4 regions of the Streptomyces sp. V3I8 genome follow, and region 2 is predicted to be linked to each of the others. Evidence: riboswitches for the same ligand, from Rfam matches in the RefSeq annotation. Region 2 holds a riboswitch; each other region holds the start of a gene.
The links. Region 2 has a riboswitch for cyclic di-AMP ahead of QFZ75_RS15685 (transglycosylase family protein). Riboswitches for the same ligand answer to the same signal wherever they lie in the genome.

Region 1 (4,118 bases), 1.5 Mb from region 2:
GCGTACCGCACGGTGTCGCGGCGCGCCTGGTCCAGCGCGGGGTGGACGCGCAGCTTGGCGAGCGCCTCCGCGTGCCGGTCGTCGTCCGTCAGGTCGGAGGCGAGCAGCTCGGACAGGGCGATGTCCTCCGCGAGCCCCAGCCGCTCCACGCGCTCGCGCAGCCGCAGCACGGGCATCGTCGGGATGCCCTCGCGCAGATCGGTGCCCGGCGTCTTGCCGGACTCGCGCGAGTCGCTCGCGATGTCCAGCACGTCGTCGGCGAGCTGGAAGGCGACGCCGAGCCGCTCCCCGTACTGCGTCAGCACGTCGACCACCGTCTCGTCGGCGCCGGACATCATCGCGCCGAAGCGTCCGGCCACCGCGATCAGCGAGCCGGTCTTGCCGCCGAGCACGTCCATGTAGTGGTCGACCGGGTCGCGGCCGTCACGCGGTCCCGCCGTCTCGAGGATCTGGCCGGTGACCAGCCGCTCGAAGGCCTCCGCCTGGATGCGTACGGCCTCGGGGCCCAGGTCGGCCAGGATGTGCGAGGCGCGCGCGAAGAGGAAGTCGCCGGTGAGGACCGCCACCGAGTTGTCCCAGCGGCTGTTGGCGCTGGGCACCCCCCGGCGCACGTCCGCCTCGTCCATCACGTCGTCGTGGTACAGCGTGGCGAGGTGGGTCAGCTCGACCACGACCGCCGAGGGCACGATGCCCGGCGCGTACGGGTCACCGAACTGGGCGGCGAGCATCACGAGCAGCGGCCGGAACCGCTTGCCGCCCGCGCGCACGAGGTGCTGCGCGGCCTCCGTGATGAACGGGACCTCGCTCTTGGTGGCCTCGAGCAGTCCCTCCTCGACAGCCGTCAGTCCGGCCTGGACATCGGCTTCGAGAGCCTGGTCCCGCACGCTCAGCCCGAACGGCCCGACGACGGTCACGAGGGTCTCCTGTCTGCTGACGCTCTCAACGGCGGTCTCTGGATGCTCTGGGTGTGCTGGGTGCGCTCGGTGCTGTAGGCGTTTGTCGATGTGTCGCTGGTGGCACTCAAGTCAGCGTATCCGGTCGTCTTTCGATCACGATGAGCGCCCGCCCGTCACCTGCCGTCGCCCTGCCGGACACACTCCACCTGGTCCCTTTTGCCCCCATGGACCGGATCGGGCGCGGTCGGATCACCGGCGGTATGTTCCGGATCCACCGGTATGACGGATGCGATCCGGACAGCCGGCACGCCCCGGAACGGGCCCGTCACATCCGCACGCCCCCACACCCCCGCCCCGCACCCCTCGCCGCGAGGAGAACCCACGAGGTCTTCCGCGTTCCCCGCGACGGCGGAAACAAGCGCCACACGCGCGTGGCCGGGGCGGACCCGGCGGGCCTGTCCGCGAATAGCCGGATTCCGCACTTCGGAATGCCCCGAAGATACCTTCTTGACCGAATTGACCATACGCTTCCCCCACCCCCTTTCCGTGACCGTGAATTGAGTCACGTCTGTCCGAAGTGATCATTTTGTCCGGTCTCCCGACTTCCCTTTGCAGAAAGCAAGTTGAAGTTCATATTCCGAATAGATCAAGGAATACGCGGTCGACTTCGCTGGTCATTACCACCGGGGCGTGAATATGGGGCTTGTTAGCGGCATGTGCTCTCGCATACGTTCACGTCACTCCGGACGGACCGCCTAATCCTGCCGCCGCCCGGACATTCCAGTCACCCATTCACTCGCGTACGGCAGGAGCGGGGAACCCAGGTAAGTCGCCGGTCCGAATCCCGGAACGGCTCGGGGTGCAGTCGCGTACAGCACGCGGCCGGGCAGCTCCCGCCCGAACCCGACAGCTCACCTCGTAGGCGCCGGAGAGGAATGCGTCATGGCCTCACGAGGCAAGCACCGCCGTCCCCGAACGAGCACCCTCACCCGTGGCATCGTCGCCGCGGGGACCGGCGGTGCCGCGCTCGCGCTCCCCCTCGTGGGGGCCACCGGCGCCCACGCCGCACAGCCGACCCACGCGGCTCAGGCGGCCCAGACGGCTCAAGCGGCCACGGCCGTGGTTCCGCAGGTCTCGCTGGTCACGTACGAGGTGGCCGGGGGCGACACCCTGTCCAAGATCGCCAAGGCGCACACCACGGGCGACTGGAAGAAGCTGTACAAGGCCAACCGCGCGGTCATCGGCGACGACCCGGCGCTCATCCGTCCGGGCCTCGAGCTGACCGTGGGCACGAAGAACGCCGACGCCCCGGCCGGGACGGCCGCGGCGGCCGAAACGACCACGGCCTCCGCCGTCACCCCGGCCACCGCGAAGACCTACACGGACGACCTCGACGGCTGGATCCGGGAGTCGCTGGACGTCATGGCCCAGCAGGGCATCCCGGGCACCTACGACGGCATCCACCGCAACATCATCCGTGAGTCCTCGGGCAACCCGCAGGCCATGAACAACTGGGACTCCAACGCGGTCGCCGGTACGCCGTCCAAGGGGCTCCTCCAGGTCATCGACCCCACCTTCGCGGCGTACCACGTGTCCGGCACGTCGCTCGACCCCTTCGACCCGGTCGCCAACATCACGGCCGCGTGCAACTACGCCGCCGCCAGGTACGGCTCCATCGACAACGTCTTCGGGGCCTACTGACCGGAACCCGGACCCGCGCCCCGGCCGGTACCGGGGCCGGGGCCGGGGCGGGGGCGGTCGGAGAACATCCGCTCCAGGACCACCGCGATGCCGTCGTCCTCGTTCGAGAGGGTGATCTCGTCGGCGACCGCCTTCAGTTCGGGGTGCGCGTTGGCCATCGCGACCCCGCGCGCCGCCCAGTCGAACATGGGGATGTCGTTGGGCATGTCCCCGAAGGCGACGGTCTGCGCGGACGTCAGGCCCAGATGCTCGGCGGCCAACGCGAGCCCCGTCGCCTTCGTGGTGCCGCATGGCTGGAGTTCGACGGTACCGGGGCCGGACATCGTGACACTGGCGAGGGAACCCACCGCTCCGCGCGCGGCGGTCGCCAACTCGTCGTCGGACAGCAGGGGGTGGCGCAGCAGCACCTTGCTGATGGGCTGCGTCCAGAGGTCGTCGCGCCGCAGCACCCGTACCGCCGGGAGCGTCGGGTGCGGCATCTCGTAGCCCGGCTCGATGAGGGTGAGGCCGTCCACGCCGTCCTGGTCGACGGCCGCGTACACCTCGCCGACCTCCGCCTCGATCTTGCCGAGGGCCACCTCGGCCAGCTCGCGGTCGAGGGTGACGGACCACACCATGCGGTTCGCGCCGGCGTCGTACAACTGCGCACCCTGTCCGCACACCGCGAGTCCCCGGCTGCCCAGTTCCTCCAGCAGCGGGCGTACGCGCGGAGCGGGGCGCCCCGTCACCACGAGGTGCCGGGCACCTGCCCCGACCGCCATCGCCAGCGCGGTGCGTGACCGGTCCGAAAGGGTGTCGTCGCCGCGCAGCAGCGTCCCGTCCAGGTCAGTGGCGATGAGTGAATATGCATTCGGTGCGGCCATGATCAGAGAATACGGATCGAATGCTCCAGCGACTCGACGCGAACCGGACGTCGTCCGGCACCTCGACCGTCCCACGCGTCGCCGTACGCCCCCTCCGGCCCCGGCTGTTGGGGTCGATCCCATGACAAATCGGCCACCGCGCCGACCGGCCGCGCGCCCCTCCCCACGCCTCCCTTCCGCGGCCTTTCCCGGTCTCTCTCCGGTCCCTGTCCGGCCCCTCTCCGGTCCTCCCTCAGGCTCTTCTTCCATTCCTCCGCCGGTTCCCCTTAAGGTCGCCCCGGGCCGCCCCGGGCCGTCCCGGGCCGTCCCGGATGTTCAGCCGCGCTGTCCGGCGAGGTGGCGGACGAGGAAGTGCCGGGCCGCGGACGGCAGGTACCGGTACGGGTGCGGGCAGGAGGTGAGGGTCCACAACGACCAGGCCCGCCCGAAGAGTGACCCGGGCGCAGCCGCGGCTGCTGCCGGGGGCGCGCCGAACGCGGCAGACCCCTTTCCGCGCGCCACCGCACGCACCTGTGCGCCGGCCTGCGCGGCGAGCGCCGCCGCCTCCAGGGCGGACCGGCCCGCCCCGACGACGGCCCGTCGGGCACGACCGCGGCGAGTTCTGGGGGGGCAGGTCGAGGTGCGGGGCGCGGACGACGTCGATCCCCGGTCCGCCGGA
Region 2 (4,118 bases):
GCGCTGCTCGGTGGCGTCGTAGCCGACGAGCTCCGGGCCGATCTGCTCGATGACGGCGAGGACGGCCTTCTCGACACCCTTGCCGAGGTAGCGGTTGGGGTCCCCGTCACGGAGCTCGACGGCTTCGAAGGCACCGGTGGAGGCGCCGGACGGAACGGCGGCACGACCCGTGCTGCCGTCGTCGAGGCCGACCTCGACCTCGACCGTGGGGTTGCCTCGGGAGTCCAGGATTTCCCGGGCTACGACGACGTCGATGGACGGCACGAGCATCTCCTTCTGGGATGTGACGCAAGCTGCGCCGGGCCGGAGGCCCGGTTGGGCGCAGGCCGTGGTGGCCCCGCGGGATGAGCCTAACCGGCTGCCGGGCCCCGACGGGCCCCCGACCGTCTCGTGGACGGAACCGAGAGGAAATTGTTTCCGAACGGAACAAAGCGAGGGGGTGAGCGGGCCGGGGAGGCGAGCGGAACGCGGGGGAGGCAAGGAGGAGGGTGACAAAGAGGGGGGCGCCAAAGAGGGGGCGGCGGAAAAAAGCCCCGCTCCGGTGCGCACGGGGGAAAACGCACCGGAGCGGGGAGCCCGCGGAGGACCGGGGGGGTGGCCCTCACGGACCCCACGATGGAGGACACGGATGTGAGAGCGCTGTGGTTCAGTCGCGATTCGGTTGTGGGCCGGACGTCCGGTCGGGGCTGAGCGGCCAGGGCCCCGGCCGGGACGCGATGTCCGGCCCACCGAAGGAGGTCACCGGAGCGGTGACGCGACCGGCGGGGTCAGCTGAGGTGCAGCTGCTGGCCCGGGAAGATGAAGTCGGCGTCGTCGACGATGTCGTCGTTCAGCTTGAACAGCTTCTGCCAGCCGCCCTTGACGTTCTTCGCGTCGGCGATCTCGCTCAGGGTGTCGCCCTTGACGACCTTGTACTCGCCGTCACCCTTCTTGACCTTCTTGCCGGTCGGGGTCTCGACGGTCTTCTGCGCGGCCGGCCGCTCCTGCGCACGCGAGGCACGCTGCTCGGCGGGCTGCGTCTTCTGCTGGGGCTTCGAGGCGCTCTGGCCGGAGTCGCCGGAGCCGCCGGAGCCGCCCGAGTTCGAGGAACCGGAGCCGGCGGGAGCGGTGTTGCCGGTGGAGGCGCCGGACAGGCCCACGCCGCAGCTCGGCCAGGCACCCTTGCCCTGGCTCGCCAGGACCTTCTCGGCGACGGCTATCTGCTGCGCCTTGGATGCCTTGTCGGCGGTGGAGGCGTACGAACTGCCGCCGTACGCGGCCCAGGTGGAGGCCGAGAACTGCAGGCCGCCGTAGTAGCCGTTGCCGGTGTTGATCGACCAGTTGCCGCCGGACTCGCACGCGGCGACGGTGTCCCACTCGGAGGTGGTGGCGGCGGAGGCTCCCGTGGCGCCCATCAGCGGGACGGCGACGGCGGCGGTGGTGACACCGGCCAGCGTGGCGATGCGGGCGGCCTTGGACGGACGACGGTGCTTGCCCTTGTTCGAAAGCAGCATGAAGTGATCCCCTCACCGACGCCTGCGAGGTGAGCTGTCGGGTTCGGGCCGAGTGAGTTGCCCGGCCGCGTGACACTGCTGTCACGCGGCTTAACCCCAAGCCGTGCCCGGTCGTGACGACCGGGTCCGGCACTTACCTGGGTCCCCCGCTCCTGCCTACGGCGCTTTACGCGACGACTGTTCCCGTACGGCCGTTGGCAGGATTCGGCGTGCGACCGTCGGGGCCCACCAGTGGCGAGCGGTCACGACCGTAGACACGGACGGCGCCGAATTTCAAAGACGATCAGGGGTGTTGAGATCCATGTCTCACTTTCATCAAATCGGACATTCAGCGCGAACTACCGCTTGTTTTCGCCCGATTCGGCGGCTTGGTCACTACTTGCTCGCGGCGGCCCGGTCGTCGATGGAGATGCTCTGACCGGGGATGATGAAGTCCGGGTCGGCGCCGATGGCGTCCTTGTTGGCGTCGTACAGCGCTTCCCATCCGCCGTCGAGCTCGAAGGAGTCGACGATGCCCGAGAGACTGTCCCCGGTGCGGATCACGTACGAGCCCTCGTCGGCCAGGACGCGCGAGTCGCTGTCGCTGCGCGAGGCGTGCCGGGCGGAGTAGTCGTCCGCGCGGGACGCGGTGTCGACCTCGTCCGCGACGCCGCCGCGGTGGCGGCCGGGGGCGTCCGCGTCCTCTTCGGCCGAAGAGTCGCCCTTCTGGGCCGACTTGCCCGAATCGCCGCTCTTCTTCGTGTCGTCCGAGGTGTCCGTCGCGTCGTCCGCGGCGGCGTCGTCCGATTCCCCCGCGTCCGTGGCGGTGTCGCCGGTGGACGGGTCGGGCGTCGCGCTGTCCCTGCCCTCGGTCCCGTCCACGCCGGGCGACGGGGTGACCCCGCCCTCGGCGACGCCCGTGTCGACCACGGCGCTGTCGGAGTCCTGCGTCAGGCCGGCGACGAGACCGCAGGTCGCCCAGGCGGTCGTCCCCTGGTCGGCGAGGATCTTCTCGGCGACGGCTATCTGCTGCGAACGGCTGGCCTGGTCGGCGCTCGGCGCGTAGTCGAGACCGCCGAACTCCTCCCATGTCTCCTGGGTCATCTGGAGCCCGCCGTAGGACCCGTTGCCGGTGTCGGCGCTCCACGAGCCGCCGCTCTCGCATTCGGCGACCGCGTCCCAGGTCGTGCCGCTGGCGGCGCTCGCGCCGCTCGCGCCGAGCAGGGGGATCGCGATGGCCGATCCGGCCACGCCCGCGGCGACGAGGAGTGCCGGAGCCTGGCGGGGGCGACGATGGCGGCCGTTCCCGGTAAGCATGCGATTGCCTTTCGCGTGACAGCAAGGAGTACGCACAGGACACAGCGGAAGGCTGCGCTCGTGGCTGCTGCGGCGCGTGAGACGTGCCGCATTGATGGGTGAACGTAGCCGCACTCGAACTCTTGTCACAAGTCGGTGCAGCGCAGATAACGTGAAGATCACAGAGTTGACGGAGTCTCACCTTTCACCGGCTTCGGTGCTAGGGCCGTCAGGACTTCGCGACCGGGGTGAACTCCACCGGAAGCGTGCGCAACCCACGCATGATGAGCCCTCCGCGCCACCGCAAATCCGCGCAATCACCCGCGAGTCGGAGGTCGGGCAGGCGGGTCAGGAGCGTGGTGAGCGCGGCCCGGCCCTCCAGCCGGGCGAGGGGCGCGCCGAGGCAGTAGTGGATGCCGTGTCCGTAACCGAGGTGCTGGTTGTCACGCCGGGAGAGGTCGAGGGCGTCGGGGTCCTCGAACCGGGCGGGGTCGCGGTCGGCCGCCGCGAGCACGACGAGCACGGGGTCGCCCACGGCGATGTCCTGCCCGCCGACGACGAGCGGTGCGGTGGCGTACCGCCAGGTGGCCATCTCCACGGGGCCGTCGTAGCGGAGCAGTTCCTCCAGGCCGGTCTCCAGGAGGTCCGTCCGGCCGGCGGCGAGGGAGTCCTGCAGCCGCTGCCGCTGTCCGGGGTGGGTGAGCAGGGCGTAGGTGCCGTTGCCGATGAGGTTCACGGTCGTCTCGAAACCGGCGAACAGGAGGATGAAGGCCATCGCGGCGGCCTCGTTCTCGGTGAGGTGCTCGCCGTGGTCGGAGGCCCGGATGAGACCGGAGATGAGGTCCTCGCCCGGGGCCGGCTCGTCCGTGAGCTCCTCGCGCTTGCGGTGGATGAGCTCGGCGAGGTAGCCGCGCATCTTCTTGACCGACCGGGCGACACCGCCCCGCGGCCCTCCCCCGTGCCGGATCATCATCCCGGCCCAGTCGCGGAAGTCGTCCTGGTCCTCGCGCGGGACGCCGAGCAGGTCGCAGATGGCGTGGATGGGGAGCGGGAAGGCGAAGTCGTGGATGAGGTCGGCCTCCCCCTTCTCCATGAACCCCTCGATGAGCCGGTCCGTCAGTTCCTGTACCCGTGGCGCGAACTCGGCCACCCGGCGCGGGGTGAACGCCTTGCTGACGAGCCGCCGCAGCCGGGTGTGGTCCGGCGGGTCGATGTTGAGCAGGTGCGTCATCAGCTCGGCCTTCCGCTCCCCCGGAATGCCGGTCCTGCCCTTCGCGTGCGCGGAGCCGTCGTGATGGGCGGGGTCCTTGCTGAGCCTGCCGTCGGCGAGGGCCTGTCTGGCATCCGCGT
Region 3 (4,118 bases), 550 kb from region 2:
CGAAGAGCGTCGCGCGGACGGTCTCGACGTGGCCGGGCGCCGTGCGCTCCAGCAGCGTCATGCCCTCGTCGGTCAGGACGGCGATGCTGCCGCGCTTGTCACCGGGGCATCCTTCACGGCGTACCGCCCCGTCCTTCTCCAGACGGGTCACCGCGTACGTGAGACGGCTGCGGGTGATCTTCGTCCGCTCGGCCAGGTCGGTCATGCGCAGCCGGCGGTCCGGTGCCTCGGAGAGGTTGGCCAGGATGGAGTAGTACAGGTGCGGCATGCCGGCCTCCTGCTGGAGCTGCCGGTCGATCGCGTCCTCCAGGAGGTGGGAGGCGGCGATGTAGGCGCGCCAGGCGCGCTGCTCCTCGGGGGTGAGCCAGCGGGTCGTCATGCCTCCAGTGTAGGTTTGTTTCAAACTTGAACCAATCGCGGGCCCGCGGCCCGTGAGAAGGAGAGCGAGTCCATGCCCCACCCCTACGTCCTGTTGTCCGCCGCCGTCTCCCTCGACGGCCGCCTGGACGACACCGGCCCCGAACGGCTGCTGCTCTCCGGCCCGGCGGACTTCGACCGGGTCGACGAGGTGCGGGCCGACTCCGACGCCATCCTGGTCGGCGCCGGCACCCTGCGCGCCGACAACCCCCGCCTCCTCGTCAACTCCGCCGAGCGCCGCGCCGCCCGCGTCGCCGCCGGCCGCCCGGAGTACCCGCTGAAGGTCACCGTCAGCGGCACCGGCGACCTCGACCCCGACGCCAACTTCTGGTCCACCGGCGGCGAGAAGATCGTCTACACCACCGAGGAGGGTGCCGTGGCGGCCGCCGACGCGCTGCGCGGGCTGGACGTCGACGTCGTACCCGTCGGTCCCGGCCTGGACTGGCGCGCCGTGCTCAGCCACCTCCACGACGTCCGCGGCGTCCGCCGGCTCATGGTCGAGGGCGGCGGCCGGGTGCACACCCAGCTCCTCCAGCAGGGGCTCGCCGACGAACTGCAGCTCGCCCTCGCGCCCCTCGTGGTGGGGCAGCCGCACGCGCCGAAGCTGTTCGGGTCCGGCGCGTACCCCGGCGGCCCCCGCAGCCGTATGCGCCTGGTCGAGACCCGGCCGGTGGGGGACGTGGTGCTCATGCGGTACGTGCCCACCGCACCCGGCACCGGACCCGTCCCCGCCGCCGCCGACCACCGCTGGCTGCGGCTCGCCTGCGAACTCGCCGCCGAGTGCCCGCCCTCGCGGACCGCGTTCAGCGTCGGCGCGGTCGTCGTCGCGGCCGACGGCACGGAGCTGGCCCGCGGGTACTCCCGTGAGTCCGACCCCGTCGAGCATGCCGAGGAGGCCGCGCTCGCCAAGATCGCCCCCGGCGACCCGCGGCTCCCGGACGCCACGGTCTACAGCAGCCTGGAACCCTGCGCCCGCCGCGCCTCACGGCCCTCCCCCTGCGCCCGGCTGATCCTCGACGCGGGCGTGCGCCGGGTCGTCACCGCCTGGCGCGAGCCCGACACCTTCGTGGCGGCGGCGGACGGGAACGGCCTGCTGGCCGCGGCGGGCGCCGACGTCCTCGTGCTGTCCGCGTACGAGGCCGCGGCGAAGGCGCCCAACCGGCACCTCGGCTGAGCCGGTGTCCACCGCGGATCCACCCGGGATCCACCCGTGTGCTCCGGACCCCGCGGATGGCGTACACTGGTTTCAACGACGCGGGGTGGAGCAGCTCGGTAGCTCGCTGGGCTCATAACCCAGAGGTCGCAGGTTCAAATCCTGTCCCCGCTACTGAAGGCCTGAGGCCGGAATCCAATGGATTCCGGCCTCAGGTGTTTTCGTGCGGTCCGCAGGCCGCAGACGCCATATCACCCGCGGTAGTCGAACGGCACCCCTGCGCATAACAACTGACGCACCATCAATAAAAGTGGTACCTGTGAAACCCGATCGACTCGCCCGGTTTGAACCTCTCATGTCCCGTACGTCCAGGCCGGGAGCCGTAACGATCATCAAGAACAGCTTGGAATCAGGTGCCCGGGTCTATTAACGTTCGATAACGCAGCGCGGTCGTCCCAGCCGTCACAAGAGACGGCTCCGTGCGCACGTGCCGAATCCCGCAAGGGAACCGGGGAACCACCTACATGGGGTGAATCGCTCGTCTTTCGCGGTGGAGACACCGTGGTTGACGCGCGTAGGAGACCTTCCTGCTCCAAACCCGTCAGCTAACCCGGTAGGCGAGAAGGAAGGAAAGGAGCGCGCCCACGTGGCGTCAAACCGGCCTGCCCCCATGCCCACGTTCATACCGGACGAGGTGACGGGGGAGACCTCGGGCGACAAGAAGCCCGACACCTACACCTTCGCCTACGGCGCCCGCAGGGACGACGAGACCTTCGAGGTCTGGAACCCCAGCGCGGAGACCGTCGTTCCCGTCCGCGGCAAGCACCGTGTCTCCAAGCAGCGCGGCGGAGGGCTCGCCCGCAGCTCCACCGTTCTGGGCGTCGGTGTCATAGCCGCCGTCGGCGCGGGCGGCATGGCCTCCGCGCAGACCGGCAAGCCGCCGGTGTCGATCTCGATCCCCGACCTGCCGAACGTCGGCTCGCTGATCTCGGACGAGGACGACAAGGCCCCCGAGGGCTCCAGCACCCCGCTCACCGCCGCCGGTCTCACCACCGCCGACGCCGAGCAGGGCAACGCGGACGCCGGCGAGGCACTGCGCGCCCGCATCATGCTCCAGGCCGAGCTCCAGCAGGACCAGGTGGACCGCGAGGCCCAGCAGGTCGCCGAGGCCGCCGCCGCGAAGAAGGCCGCCACGCTGGCGGCCAAGGAGCAGGACGCGGCGAAGGCCAAGGCCGCCGCGGCCGAGAAGAAGAAGAAGGAGGAGGCCGCGGCGAAGGCGGAGGCCGCGCGCCTCGCCGAGCTCGCCAAGCAGTTCACGCTGCCCACCTCCTCGTACACGATCACCTCGACCTTCGGGCAGTCCGGCTCGCTGTGGTCCTCCGGCCAGCACACGGGTCTGGACTTCGCCGCTCCCACGGGTACCCCGCTCAAGGCGATCCACAGCGGCACGATCACGGAGGCCGGCTGGAGCGGTTCGTACGGCTACCGCACGGTCCTCACGCTCGACGACGGCACGGAGCTCTGGTACGCCCACCAGTCGTCGATCGGCGTCAGCGTCGGGCAGAAGGTCAGCACGGGCGACGTCATCGGTCGCGTGGGCGCGACCGGCAACGTCACCGGGGCGCACCTGCACCTCGAGGTCCACACCAGCGGCGGCAGCGGGATCGACCCGATGGCCTGGCTGCGGGGCAACGGGCTCACTCCGTAGGATCCCGGAGGGCTCGCGGGGACTCGCGGAGACTCGTGAGGGGCGTCTCTCCGCGAAACGCCCGGAGGTGCGGAATGGAATACGGCCGTCCGTCACGGCCGTTGCCGTACGCATGACTTCTCTCCGCACGCTGGGTTCGTCCGACCTCGAGGTCTTCCCGCTCGCTCTCGGGGGCAACGTCTTCGGCTGGACCGCCGACCGGGCCGGGTCCTTCGCCGTCCTCGACGCGTACACCGCCGCCGGCGGCAACTTCGTGGACACCGCCGACACGTACTCGTCCTGGGCGCCGGGCAACGAGGGCGGCGAGTCCGAGACCGTCATCGGCGAGTGGCTGGCCGCGCGCGGCAACCGCGCCGACGTCCTGGTCGCGACGAAGGCCGGCGCCCACCCCCGGTACAAGGGGCTGGCCCCCGGCACCCTCAAGGCCGCCGCCGAGGCGTCGCTGCGCCGTCTGGGGACGGACTACATCGACCTCTACTACACGCACTACGACGACCCGTCCGTGCCGGTCGAGGAGATTCTCGGGACCCTGGACGAGCTCGTGCGCGCCGGCACGGTGCGGGCGGTCGCCGCGTCCAACATCACGCCCGAGCGGCTCCAGGAGTCCCTGGACGCCTCCGACCGCGAGGGCCTCGTCCGGTACGTGGCGCTGCAGGCCCAGTACAGCCTCGTCTCCCGTGACACGTACGAGGGTCCGCTGCGGGACGTCGCCTCGCGGAACGGTCTGGCCGGCATCCCCTACTACGGGCTCGCCTCCGGCTTCCTCACCGGCAAGTACCGGCCCGGCACCGAGGTCGACAGCGCCCGGGCCGGGGCGGCGGGCAGGCACCTGGAGTCGGC
Region 4 (4,118 bases), 110 kb from region 2:
CACCGTCGTCGCCTGCCTGCTGCCGGCCCGCTCGGCGAACGCGGCGCCGTCCAGGTACTGATCGGGGTCCGAGGAGAGCATCAGTGCCAGTGAGGGATCGACGCCTCCGTCCCGGTACTGGGCACTGGCCAGCGAACCGAGCACGTCACGCTCGGAGTTGAGCCGCTCCGTCTTGCGGGCCGCCTCGTCCTGCAGGGTGCCGAGCCGGTCCGCGGCCTTCGTGGACTTCTCCTTGGCCCCGTTGTACTTCTCGGTGGCGGCCTCCGCCTCCTGGTACAGCTTGTCGACCTTGGCCTTCACCTGCGCCGGTGTCAGCTCGGGCGCCGCGACTCCCGTCCCGCTGAAGCCGGTCGCGCCCGCCGCGCCCGCGAGGGCGACGGTGAAGGCGGTACGGGCCGTGCCGCCGCCGAACGAGCGCTGCCTGGGCCTGCGGTGTGCTGCCACGTGCGATCCACGTTCCTTCCGTAGGGCCGGTCGTACGTCCGGCGGCGGCCCGCACAGGGGGAGCGGGACGCCGCCGGACCTTTCTGGCGGTGGTGCCGACCGCCGCCCCTGGCCAGGGCGGATGTGGTGGGGAGCCGGGCACCTGGGGAAGGACGCTAAACCTGGCCGCACACCCTTGGTAACGCCATGCACGGAAGTGATGGCATCCGGTCACAGGGCGACCGGGTGCGACCGTGATCCGGGCCCGGCGTCACCGGCTTGGCGTAGCGCCGTGACCGATACGCGCGTTGGGGGCCGGCGAAGGACCGGACGGTGCTACGGGCGGAAGCCGGAGCCGGAGCCGGAGCCGGAGCCGGAGCCGGAACCGGAGCCGGAGCCGGGCATCGGGGTCGGAGGCCAGGGCCAGGGCCGGGGATCGAGGTTCCGTCCGGGCCGGTGCGAGTCGGCGTACCGGCGCCCGGTTAGGGTCCGGGCTCATGGACGTACTCATTCATGTCTTCGTCGCCCTGCACATCATCGGCATCGCCGCCCTGCTGGGCGGCTTCCTCACGCAGATGAAGGCCATGGGCGACGGCACGGCCCGCTTCACCCCCGCCATGCTGCACGGCGCGCTGACCATGCTGGTCACGGGCGCGGTCCTCGTCGGCCTCAACCAGGCCGACGACCAGAGCGTCGACAACATCAAGATCGGCGTGAAGCTGGCCCTGCTGATCGTGATCCTCGGCCTCGTCTACGTGCAGCGCGACGAGGAGAAGATCGACAAGCGCCTGTTCGCCCTCGTGGGCGGACTGACCACGGTGAACATCTTCATCGCCCTGCTCTGGACCTGAACAGGACGATGAGGGCCGGGCACCAGGGGCCGTCCCCCCGGTGCCGGGCGCCGGTGGCCTACGTCGGTCGCACCACGCTGTGGATCGGCATGGAGTGGATCGACTCCTCGCGGACGTACGCGCCCGGCTTCGGGGCGTGGATCATCATGCCGTCGCCGACGCAGATGCCGACGTGGCTGATGTCGTCGTAGAAGAAGACGAGGTCACCGGGGCGGGCGCTGTCCACGGAGACCGCCGTGCCGGTCCCCACCTGGTCCCACGTCGTACGCGGAAGAGTCACGCCGGCGGCCTTCCAGGCGGCCTGGGTGAGCCCGGAGCAGTCGTACGAGCCGGGGCCGCTCGCGCCCCACACGTACGGCTTGCCGATCTGGGCGCGGGCGAAGGCGAGCGCCTCGGCGGCCTTGGCCGCTTTGACCGCCTGCCTCTCCCGCTCGATCGCGGCGAGCCGGGCCTCCTCCTCGGCGGTCAGCCGCGCGAGGATCCCGCGTGCCTCGGCGAGCTTGCGCTGCACGTCCGCCTTGGACGTCTTCAGCGCGTTCTCCGTGGTGGTGAGCGTCTCCAGGCCCTCGGACGCCTGCTGCCGCTTCGTCGTCGTGGCGGCCCGCCGTGTCACGTAGTCGTCGACGGCCTGCTTCTGCCGGGCGGTGAGCCGGTTCATCAGCCGGGTCCGGTCGAAGTAGTCCTGCGGGTTGTCCGCCGCCAGGAGCGCGGCGCTGTCGGGGGCGGCGGCGCCCGTGCGCTTCGCCACGTCGCCGAGGAGGGTGTCGACGCGCCGGCGCTGCCTGGTGGTCCGCTCCTTGGCCGCGTTGTACTTCTCGGTGGCCGTGACCGCCCGCTGGTAGAGGTCGTCGATCTTCTTCCGGACTTCCTCCGTGCTCGGCCGGGTGTTCTCCGCGTCCGGTGCGGGCTCCGCGGCCGGCGAGGCGTCCGCCGTCTGGGAGAGCAGGGCCACCGAGGCCGGTGCGGCGGTGGCGGGAGCCGGCGTCCGCATGCCCAGGGGACCGCTGGACCGCGCTCTGCGGTGTGGCGCCACGAGGGCGTCTCCTTCCGTCATCCGCCTACCGGGTTAGCTGTCGGGTTCGGGCGGGTGCTTCGGAAGGTTTGCCCTACGGCCCTGGTCCCGTGCGGGAGTCGGACCGATTCACCCCGTGATCGGTGGGTCCCCGGTTCCGGTGCCACGAGGGCGCACGGATTCGGCGGAGGGCGCCCGGCCCGGCGTTGTTCGCCGGTGCGGGTCGAGCGACCTGATCGAAAGTTAGCCAATTCGTGTGGCACCTGTGAAGTTTGATGTTCGATATGCCCGATACATTTTCGTGACCTGGGCTCCGAGTGTCGTTCGACGGCGGCGATTTGGCATGGTGTGCGATCGGTTGTCTTGGGTGGTGTGCGTGTGGGGCGTGCGTGTGCGGCGCGCGTACCTGTCCGCGGGTGCGTGGTGGCCGGTCGCGCAGTTCCGCGCGCCCCTTACCGATTTCCTTGGTCGCACAGCGTGGCCGGAGCGTAATTTTCGGTGAGGGTCTGGTGGGTGGGAGCGGGGTGTCGGTGGGGGCGCCTAGACTCGGAGAGCGATGAGCAGCCTCTTTGACGACAGCTTCCTGGCGGACCTCAAGCCCTCCCGGGCCCATGAGGAAGAGCCCCCGCCGCCACCCGAGGACGAGGCGCCGGACCCCGGCGCGGACGACCTGTTCGGCGGGCGCTTCGACGCGCCTCCGCCCAGGGACGGCTACTACCGCGACGGCGCCCCGAGGCCGCTCGTGGACCCGGCCGCGCTCCTGGACGGGCTGAACGAGAACCAGCGCGCGGCGGTGGTCCACCAGGGATCGCCCCTGCTCATCGTCGCCGGCGCCGGTTCCGGCAAGACCAGGGTGCTCACCCACCGCATCGCCCACCTGCTGGGCGAGCGCAAGGTGCACCCCGGCCAGATCCTCGCGATCACCTTCACGAACAAGGCCGCGGGCGAGATGAAGGAGCGCGTCGAGCAGCTCGTCGGCCCGCGGGCGAACGCGATGTGGGTGATGACCTTCCACAGCGCCTGCGTACGGATCCTGCGCCGCGAGAGCAAGAGGCTCGGCTTCACGTCGTCCTTCTCGATCTACGACGCCGCCGACAGCAAGCGCCTCATGGCCCTGGTCTGCCGCGACCTCGACCTCGACCCCAAGCGCTTCCCGCCGAAGTCCTTCAGCGCCAAGATCTCGAACCTGAAGAACGAGCTGATCGACGAGGAGGACTTCGCCGCCCAGGCGGCCGACGGCTTCGAGAAGTCCGTCGCCCAGGCGTACGCGATGTACCAGTCGCGGCTGCGCGAGGCGAACGCACTGGACTTCGACGACCTGATCATGACGACGGTCAACCTCCTGCGCGCCTTCCCGGACGTCGCCGAGCACTACCGCCGCCGCTTCCGGCACGTCCTCGTGGACGAGTACCAGGACACGAACCACGCGCAGTACTCCCTCGTCCGGGAGCTCGTCGGCAGCGCCACGGACCCCGCCGCCGGTTCCGCCGCGCATCCCGGGGACGTACCGCCGGGAGAGGTGCTGCCGGGGGAGGGCGACCTCCCGCCCGCCGAGCTGTGCGTCGTCGGTGACGCCGACCAGTCGATCTACGCCTTCCGCGGCGCGACGATCCGCAACATCCTCCAGTTCGAGGAGGACTACCCGAACGCGACGACGATCCTCCTGGAGCAGAACTACCGCTCCACGCAGACGATCCTCACCGCCGCCAACGCGGTCATCGAGCGCAACGAGTCCCGCCGCCCCAAGAACCTGTGGACCAACGCGGGCGCCGGCGCGCGCATCACGGGCTACGTCGCCGACACCGAGCACGACGAGGCGCAGTTCGTCGCCG

Region 1: it holds a riboswitch for cyclic di-AMP, as region 2 does, so the genes downstream of both, QFZ75_RS22525 (LysM peptidoglycan-binding domain-containing protein) here and QFZ75_RS15685 (transglycosylase family protein) in region 2, are expected to answer to the same signal.
Region 3: it holds a riboswitch for cyclic di-AMP, as region 2 does, so the genes downstream of both, QFZ75_RS18185 (M23 family metallopeptidase) here and QFZ75_RS15685 (transglycosylase family protein) in region 2, are expected to answer to the same signal.
Region 4: it holds a riboswitch for cyclic di-AMP, as region 2 does, so the genes downstream of both, QFZ75_RS15230 (C40 family peptidase) here and QFZ75_RS15685 (transglycosylase family protein) in region 2, are expected to answer to the same signal.

The regions. Positions count from the first base shown of each region.
Region 1 covers NZ_JAUSZL010000002.1:5,055,464-5,059,581, reverse strand. Annotated here, with positions in the region: gene QFZ75_RS22530 (polyprenyl synthetase family protein) at 1-914, opposite strand, end outside; cyclic di-AMP (ydaO/yuaA leader) riboswitch at 1,672-1,834, shown strand; gene QFZ75_RS22525 (LysM peptidoglycan-binding domain-containing protein) at 1,839-2,597, shown strand; gene QFZ75_RS22520 (HAD family hydrolase) at 2,591-3,460, opposite strand.
Region 2 covers NZ_JAUSZL010000002.1:3,592,814-3,596,931, forward strand. Annotated here, with positions in the region: gene eno (phosphopyruvate hydratase) at 1-270, opposite strand, end outside; gene QFZ75_RS15685 (transglycosylase family protein) at 768-1,493, opposite strand; cyclic di-AMP (ydaO/yuaA leader) riboswitch at 1,498-1,667, opposite strand; gene QFZ75_RS15690 (transglycosylase family protein) at 1,869-2,789, opposite strand; gene QFZ75_RS15695 (cytochrome P450) at 2,998-4,118, opposite strand, start outside.
Region 3 covers NZ_JAUSZL010000002.1:4,138,255-4,142,372, reverse strand. Annotated here, with positions in the region: gene QFZ75_RS18200 (MarR family winged helix-turn-helix transcriptional regulator) at 1-379, opposite strand, end outside; gene QFZ75_RS18195 (dihydrofolate reductase family protein) at 452-1,591, shown strand; tRNA gene QFZ75_RS18190 (tRNA-Met) at 1,671-1,744, shown strand; cyclic di-AMP (ydaO/yuaA leader) riboswitch at 2,049-2,205, shown strand; gene QFZ75_RS18185 (M23 family metallopeptidase) at 2,217-3,278, shown strand; gene QFZ75_RS18180 (aldo/keto reductase) at 3,391-4,118, shown strand, end outside.
Region 4 covers NZ_JAUSZL010000002.1:3,487,547-3,491,664, reverse strand. Annotated here, with positions in the region: gene QFZ75_RS15240 (C40 family peptidase) at 1-444, opposite strand, end outside; gene QFZ75_RS15235 (hypothetical protein) at 921-1,274, shown strand; gene QFZ75_RS15230 (C40 family peptidase) at 1,333-2,307, opposite strand; cyclic di-AMP (ydaO/yuaA leader) riboswitch at 2,314-2,483, opposite strand; gene pcrA (DNA helicase PcrA) at 2,843-4,118, shown strand, end outside.